DNA from 2 places in the Mesorhizobium sp. M0292 genome. Region 2 is predicted to be linked to the other one. Evidence: predicted binding sites of a transcription regulator. Region 2 holds the regulator's gene; the other holds the start of a gene.

Region 1 (4,295 bases), on a different contig from region 2:
GAAGGTTCGGAGCGATGATGGCGAACTCGTCGCCGCCGAGACGCGCCAGCATCTGTCCGTGGCGGAGCACGGCGGAGGCGCACAGCGCCACCTTCTGCAGCATGGCATCGCCGGCGCCATGCCCGAACAGGTCGTTCACTTCCTTGAAGCGGTCGAGGTCGAGCAGCAGCAGCGCAAGATGCCCACCCTTGCCGCCGCGGTCCATTGCGGCAATTTCGGCCTCGAGCCGGCCGGAGAAACTGCGGCGGTTGGGGAGCCCGGTCAGCGGGTCGAAATGGGCGAGGCGCAGGATCTCCTGCTCGGCCTTCCTGCGTTCGCGGATGTCGCGCACGGCGACCACGCTGTGCCGCTTGCCGCAATAATCGATGCTCCTGGCGATAAGTTCGACGGGGATGGTGGCGCCGTCATGGGCTCTGAGTTCGGCTTCCTGTGCCTGTCCGCTGCAGTCGGACATGCCGGCCGCGGTGCGTTCGCCGAAGAGGTCGCCAAGCAGCATCGCGTTCAGCACTTCCGGCGCAATGCCGGTTAGCGCGGCGATGCTGTCATTGGCGCTGACGATGCGGGCGCCGTCGCAGACGATCAGCCCCTCGACGGCGGCGTTGGCGAGGCCGTGCATGCGCTCGGCCTCGAGCTTGTGACGCCGGAAGCGAAGGTCGATCCACAATGCTGCGGCTGAAAGCACCAGGATAGCCATGCTGACTGCAGCGGCGGCGAAGGCCTGCGACACCGGTTCGACCGTGAACTGCGATATCTCGATGGAGGAGTCCGGGAAGATCGACACCGCGCCCATGGCGATGAAGTGCAGGCTGCAGATCGCCAGCGTCAACAGGATGGCGGCGGCGATTGTGGCCTGCATGGACGGCCGTCGCAACACGACCAGCAGCGCCAGCGCGGCGAGGGTCACGCCTGCCAGCACCGAGACGCCGACCAGCAGCGGGTTCCAGACGATGCGCCCTTCGACCTCGAAAGCGGCCATGCCGATATAGTGCATGGCGGCGATACCAGCGCCGAGGACCGCGCCGCCGACCAGAGGGTAGTCGATGCCCCGGCGCAAGGTGGCGATCCACATGCCCGCAGCGGTCAGGGCGACGGAACCGGCGAGCGAAAGCGCCGACATTTCCGTATTGTAGGCGTTGGGGATTCCGGGAGAAAAGGCAAGCATTGCGATGAAGTGCGTCGCCCAGATACCGAAGCCGGTGGAAGTGGCTGCTATCATCAGCCAGGTATAGCGGTTGCGCTCGCTCGAGCGGTCGACATGGCGAAGCAGGTTGACCGCCGAGAAGGAAGAAATACCGCAAATGAGCGCTGCCAGTGCGACCAGTCTCAGATCGTGCTCATGCACGATACAATTATAGACCGTCAGCATCTCGCCCACCTGCTCTCCCACAGCAATCAAGCCGTCCACTTGATTAGTATGCCACGCTTGACGAAGAATCGGTTATGCGAACTACAACTACAGCGGGTTTTTCGGGTTGTACGTTGCGGCGATCCTGTCTCATTCCAGACGCACGGTTACAGCAGCGCCTGGCGCGATGCCGCTCGGCCGATCTCGATCTGGCCGAGCGCCGGTTTGGCGGCCTCACGGTGCAGGTGCGTGGCGCTGTCACGCGGGCCCTTCACGCATCGCTGGGCGGTCGGCGATCCTTGCAGGCCCACCATGCCCCATTCTATCGCTGAGCCGGCTTGGCATTTCTCTCTGTCCTCGTTGCAAGGCGAGGGGGCGCGAAGTTAGCCGGGTATGAAATTCACGAAACAGCAACAAATCCGTTGTCCGATTGTCATCAGCGACACATATTGCCTTTGCGGGAGTGCCCCTTTCGCCAATGACAAACGGGAGATGAAACATGAAGTTGTTCGGCTTTGCGGCCGGTGTTGCCGCCACCTTGACCCTGCTTTCCACCACCTCCGCCTTCGCCGCCACCCAGATCAGTTGGTGGCATGCAATGACCGGCGCCAATGCCGAGGTGGTCGACAAGATCGCCAAGGATTTCAATGCCAGCCAGAGCGACTATGAAATTCTCCCTGTTTTCAAGGGCACCTATCCCGAAACGCTGAATGCCGGCATCGCTGCCTTTCGTGCGGGGCAAGCGCCCGATATCATCCAGGTGTTCGACGTGGGTACCGGCGTCATGATGGCCGCCGAAGGTGCGATCAAGCCGGTGGCCGATGTGCTGACCAGCGCCGGCGTGACCTTCGACAAGAGCCAGTATTTGCCCGGCATCGTCGGCTACTATTCGAAGCCGGACGGGACCATGCTGTCCTTCCCCTATAATTCCTCGTCGCCCATCCTCTACTACAACAAGGATATTTTCCAGAAGGCCGGGCTTGATGTGAACAACCCGCCAAAGACCTGGAACGAGGTGTGGGAAGCCGCCAAGAAGATCAAGGCGAGCGGCGCCGCTTCCTGCGGCTATACCTCGACGTGGTTGACCTGGATCCACCTTGAGGCCTTCGCGGCCTGGAACGACGTTTCCTATGGCACCAACCAGAACGGACTTGCCGGAACCGACGTCGAGCTCAAGATCAATGCGCCGATCTTCGTCAATCATTTCCAGGCGCTCGCCGACCTGGCCAAGGACGGCACCTTCAAATATGGCGGCCGTACATCCGAAGCCAAGCAGATCTTTCTTGCCGGAGAATGCGGCATCTTCACCGAATCGTCGGGGGGTCTCGGTGACATCGTCAAGTCGGGCATGAACTACGGCATCGGCCAGCTTCCCTATGATAGTGACGCCAAGGGCGCGCCCCAGAACACCACGCCGGGCGGCGCCAGCCTGTGGGTGTTCGGCAACAAATCGGACGAGGAATACAAGGGCGTCGCGGCGTTCTTCTCCTACCTGTCCAAGACCGAAGTGCAGGAGTATCTGCATCAGAAGTCGGGTTATCTGCCGGTGACGCTCGCTGCCTATGAGGCGACCAAGAAGTCCGGCTTCTATGACAAGAACCCGGGCCGTGAGACGCCGATCCTGCAGATGCTGGGCAAGGCGCCGACCGAAAACTCGAAGGGCGTGCGCCTCGTCAACCTGCCGCAGGTGCGCGACATCGAGAATGAGGAGTTCGAGAAGATGCTGGCCGGCCAGCAGACTGCGCAGCAGGCGCTCGACAACGCGGTCGCACGCGGCAACAAGGCGATTCAGGAAGCGATCGGAAACTGAAGCGATTGTCAGTTGAACGTCGTCCACGCGGACCCGCGTGGACGATTTCCTGAATAGCGAGGAAATCACCCTGTCTCCACGCGTCGTCTTTCCCAACAAGACCCTGCCTTACCTGCTGGTGGCGCCGCAACTCGCCATTACGCTGATCTTTTTCTACTGGCCGACCGGGCAGGCGCTCTACCAGTCGATGCTTAGGGAAGACCCGTTCGGGCTGAAGAGCAAGTTCGTCGGGCTCGCCAATTTTCGCAAGGTGCTGGCCGACCCGGCCTACCTCAACTCGATCAAAGTTACGCTGGTGTTCTCTCTGGCGACCGCGATGGTCGCCATGGGTGTGGCCCTGTTGCTTGCCGTCATGGCCGAGAAGGTGGTGCGCGGCAAAGGCCTTTATCGCACGCTGCTGATCTGGCCGTATGCGGTGGCGCCGGCGATTGCCGGCATGTTGTGGCTGTTTCTGTTCAACCCCTCGATCGGTTCGCTGGCCTACGCCTTGAGAGGTCTCGGCATCGCCTGGGATCCCTTGCTTAACGGAAACCAAGCCATGATCCTGCTGGTATCTGCGGCTGCCTGGAAGCAGATCAGCTACAATTTCCTGTTCTTCGTCGCCGGGCTGCAGGCGGTGCCGAAGACGTTGATAGAGGCGGCGGCCATGGACGGCGCCGGGGAGACGAAGCGCTTCTGGACCATCGTCTTCCCGCTGCTCGCACCGACGACCTTCTTCCTGCTGGTCGTCAACACTGTCTATGCGCTGTTCGACACTTTCGGTATCGTTCATGCCGTCACCGGCGGCGGGCCAGGCAAGGCCACCGAGACGCTGGTCTACAAGGTCTACAATGACGGTTTCGTCAATTTGATCCTCGGCGATTCGGCCGCGCAGTCGGTCATCCTGATGGTCATCGTCATCTCACTCACGGCCATCCAGTTCCGCTATGTGGAACGCAAAGTCCACTACGGTTGAGCGCAGGCGATGATTGGTCAGTCCCCGCTTCGCGCCCTCATCGCCCACGCCGTGCTCATCCTGGGCATCCTGATCGTCGCTTTCCCGATCTACTACACCTTCGTTGCCTCCACGCAGACGCTGCAGACCATCCTCAAGCCGCCATTGCCTCTTTTGCCCGGCGACCAGGTCTGGAACAATTACAG
Region 2 (4,295 bases):
ACAAGCTCAAAGCCGAAGGCGCGATGGCCGAGCATTTCAACACCGGCCTGTTCAGCTATGGCGCCTCCAGCCGGCCCGAGACGTCGGGCATGGCCGTGGCCATCATCGGGTCGTTCTACATGATGGTGATCGTGCTTTTGCTGGCGCTGCCGATCGGCGTCGCCGCCTCGATCTATCTCGAGGAATTCGCCAAGAAGAACCGCTTTACGGACCTGATCGAAGTCAACATCAACAATCTCGCGGCGGTGCCGTCGATCGTCTTCGGTCTGCTTGGCCTTGCCGTGTTCATCAACTTCCTCGGCATGCCGCGCTCGGCTTCCTTCGTCGGCGGCCTGGTGCTGACCTTGATGACATTGCCGACCATAATCATCGCCACGCGCGCCGCCCTCGCCGCGGTGCCGCCGTCGATCCGCTCGGCGGCACTCGGCCTCGGCGCCTCCAAGATGCAGATGGTGTTCCACCACATCCTGCCGCTTGCCGCCCCAGGCATCCTTACCGGCACCATCATCGGCCTGGCGCGTGCGCTCGGCGAGACAGCACCGCTGCTCTTGATCGGCATGGTCGCTTTCGTCGCCGATTATCCGGCGACGCCTTTCGATCCGGCGACCGCGCTGCCGGTGCAGATCTATATGTGGGCAAACGAGGCTGAGCGCGCTTTTGTCGAGCGCATGTCCGGCGCCATCATCATCCTGCTCGTCTTCCTCATGGCCATGAACATCACCGCGATCGTGCTCCGGCGCCGGTTCGAGCGGCGCTGGTAGAAAAAAGGCAATTTGGTATGAACATCATGACCGAACAGTCCCTTGAGAATGCAGTGGGCGACAAAATGAACGCCAAGTCGAACGAAGTCATCAAGATGCGCGGCGACAAGGTCGGCGTCTTCTACGGCGAGAAGCAGGCGTTGTTCGACGTCAATCTCGACGTCCGACAGAACCAGGTGACGGCGCTGATCGGCCCGTCCGGCTGCGGCAAGTCGACCTTCCTGCGCTGCCTCAACCGCATGAACGACACCATCGATTCGGCGCGGGTGACCGGCAAGATCACGCTCGATGAAGACGACATCTACGACAAGAACATCGATGTCGTCGAACTGCGCGCCCGCGTCGGCATGGTGTTCCAGAAACCCAACCCGTTCCCGAAGTCGATCTACGAGAACGTCGCCTACGGCCCGCGCATCCATGGGCTGGCCAAGCGCAAGTCCGACATGGACCAGATCGTCGAGCAGAGCCTTAAGAAGGCTGCGATCTGGAACGAGGTCAAGGACCGCCTGCAGGAGCCCGGCACCGGCCTGTCCGGCGGCCAGCAGCAGCGCCTGTGCATCGCGCGCGCCATCGCCGTGTCGCCGGAGGTGATCCTGATGGACGAGCCCTGCTCGGCGCTCGATCCGATCGCCACCGCCCGTGTCGAGGAGCTGATCGACGAACTGCGCCAGAACTACACGATCGTCATCGTCACCCACTCGATGCAGCAGGCGGCGCGCGTGTCGCAGCGTACAGCGATGTTCCATCTCGGCTATCTCGTCGAGGAGGGCGCCACCGACAAGATGTTCACCAACCCCGACGACAAGCGCACCCAAGACTACATTACCGGCCGCTTCGGCTGAGCCGTCCGGCGGGGTGAATTTTCAGGCACGAGGACCAAGATCATGGGTGAACATACCGTCGCCTCCTTCGATGAAGAGCTCGGGCAGATCAGCAAGCTGATCCGCGACATGGGCGATCTGGCCGGCTCGATGGTCAGCGGCTCGACCAGGGCGCTGCTCAATTCGGACAATGCGCTGGCACAGCGTGTCGTTTCCGACGACGCCATCATGGATGCGCGCCAGCGCGAACTGGACGACCGCGCCATCACGCTGATCGCCAAGCGCCAGCCGATGGCCAACGATCTGCGCGCCGTGGTCGGCTCGATCCGCATGGCCGGCGACCTCGAGCGCATCGGCGATCTCGCCAAGAACATCGCCAAACGCGTCGGCACCGTGGGCTTGAGCGTCACGCCGCGCGACCTCTCGCACTCCATCGATGCCATGGCGCAACTGGTGCTGATCCAGGTGCAAGGCGTCGTCGAGGAATATGCCGCCACCGATGCGGCAGCGCTTGCAAAACTCAGGAATGACGACGAGCGCATCGACGTCAAATACACGTCCGTGTTTCGTGAGCTCTTGACCTACATGATGGAAGACCCTCGCAACATCACCGCCTGCACGCATCTCTTGTTCTGCGCCAAGAATCTTGAGCGCATCGGCGATCATGTCACCAACATCGCCGAAAATGCGTATTATGTGCTGACCGGCCAGCAATTGCCCGCCAATCGTCCGAAGCAGGACGAGACGGCGATGGCCACGCCGGCCTGATGAGGGTGAACTGCCTATGATCGCGCCACGCATCATGGTCGTGGAGGACGAGGAGCCGCTAGGCGTGCTCCTCCGCTACAACCTCGAATCCGAAGGCTATCAAGTCGAGGTGGTGACACGCGGCGACGAGGCCGAGATCCGCCTGCAGGAAAACGTGCCCGATCTCCTGGTGCTCGACTGGATGGTGCCCGCTGTTTCCGGCATCGAGCTCTGCCGGCGGCTTAGAGTGCGGCCCGAAACCGAGCGGCTGCCGATCATCATGCTGACCGCGCGCGGTGAGGAAAGCGATCGCGTGCGCGGCCTGTCCACCGGCGCCGACGACTATCTGGTCAAGCCATTCTCGACGCCGGAGTTCATGGCGCGCGTGAAGGCGCTGCTGCGCCGGGCCAAGCCGGAAGTGCTGTCCAGCGTGCTCAAGGTCGGCGACATCGTGCTCGACCGCGAGTCGCACCGTGTCTACCGCAAGAAGAGCGAGATCAGGCTCGGACCGACCGAGTTCCGGCTGCTCGAATTCATGATGCGCCATCCCGGCCGCGTGTTCTCGCGCAGCCAACTGCTCGACAATGTCTGGGGCGAGACGATCTATATAGACGAGCGAACCGTCGACGTGCATGTCGGGCGGCTGCGCAAGGCCGTCAACAACGGCCGCATGCCGGATGTCATCCGTACCATTCGCGGCGCCGGCTACGCGATCAGGGAAGACTAGGATCCTGCGCGTCGCGCCGTTGCCGGCCATTCACGCGACATGCTTGCCGGATTTGGGCTGAATACCCGGCGCAAAAATCTCCTGGTCGACGAAGCCGAGCGCGCGCGTGGCACAGCCTTCGCGGATCAGCGGCAGCTCGTTGGGCTCGGTGTCGAAGGAGATCGACTTCGAGTGCTGGCCGCCGGCGGTCTGGGCGATCGCTTCGCGCAATGCCGGTTCGATCAGGTCGAACGCGGCGGCGCTGACGCCGACCATGGCGACGGGGGCCGGGTCGATCAGCGCAAACAGGCTGCCGAGGCCGAAGCCGAGCGCCTCACCGGCCCTGCGATAGGCTTCGCGCTCCGGTCCGTCCGTCTCTCGCGCACGAGCGGCCAGCGCCCGCATATCAGCGTCGCCGATATCGACCGGCTCGGCATCCTCGCCCATCATTTTGGCGCTGCGCCAGATGGCGTAGTTTCCGGCATAGGCTTCCACGCAGCCGCGCCGCCCGCAGCGGCAGAGCGCGCCGCCCGGACGGTGGATCATGTGGCCGAACTCGCCGCCCGAGGAATGGGTGCCGGTGAACAGTTCGCCTTTCAGCACCAGCCCCATGCCGATGCCGTGCGACAAGAGGATCGCGATGAAATTGTCGCGGTAGCGCTCGGGCTGGCGCCATTGCAGGGCCACCGCCATCATATTGCAGTCGTTCTCCATGGTGGCAGGAATGCCGAATTCCGCTTCCAACATGTCGGCGAAGGCAATGTCGGTCAGTGGCGTGATTGGCGACCACAGCATGGCCCGCGCCTGCGAATCGGTGATGCCCTGGATGCCCATGGCAATGCGGGCGATGCTCTGGACATCGAGGTCCGGGTCCGCGAGACGCCGCCCGACGATTGCTACGCATTCGCCGATCAGCTCGTCGCGCGGCATGGTCAGCGTGTCGAGCCGGCGCTGTTCTTCCGCGACCACCTGGCCGGCATAGTCGATGACGGTGACGGAGAGGAAGTTCAGCGACAGCACCACGGTCATGACCGCCGCCGCTTCCGGGTTGAGGCCAAGGCCGACCTGCGGCCGGCCGCGTTTCAGCGAGCCGGTCTCGCCAGGCTTGCCTTCAATCAGGATGCCTTCTTGAATTAGATCAGACGAGATTGCCGATATCGTCGAATGGCTGAGGCCGGTGGTCGCCGCAATCTCGGTCCGCGACGGCTGGCCGGCCCGGCGCACGGCCGAAATCACCATCGCACGGTTGCGACGGCGCAG

Evidence for each region. Region 2 encodes PhoB, which activates phosphate uptake and scavenging genes when phosphate is short. Its sites were predicted from a motif close to TGTCATNNANCTGTCAT; they were not measured.
Region 1: ugpB (sn-glycerol-3-phosphate ABC transporter substrate-binding protein UgpB) is a predicted target of PhoB. The motif match lies at 1,766-1,782, and genes of this name have one in related genera.

Annotation. Positions count from the first base shown of each region.
Region 1 is NZ_JAMYSB010000023.1:30,007-34,301, forward strand. It holds gene NKI96_RS26320 (bifunctional diguanylate cyclase/phosphodiesterase) at 1-1,366, opposite strand, end outside; gene NKI96_RS26325 (hypothetical protein) at 1,513-1,659, opposite strand; gene ugpB (sn-glycerol-3-phosphate ABC transporter substrate-binding protein UgpB) at 1,845-3,155, shown strand; gene ugpA (sn-glycerol-3-phosphate ABC transporter permease UgpA) at 3,226-4,110, shown strand; gene ugpE (sn-glycerol-3-phosphate ABC transporter permease UgpE) at 4,120-4,295, shown strand, end outside.
Region 2 is NZ_JAMYSB010000010.1:1,485-5,779, reverse strand. It holds gene pstA (phosphate ABC transporter permease PstA) at 1-761, shown strand, start outside; gene pstB (phosphate ABC transporter ATP-binding protein PstB) at 779-1,603, shown strand; gene phoU (phosphate signaling complex protein PhoU) at 1,646-2,350, shown strand; gene phoB (phosphate regulon transcriptional regulator PhoB) at 2,367-3,056, shown strand; gene NKI96_RS16855 (ROK family protein) at 3,087-4,295, opposite strand, start outside.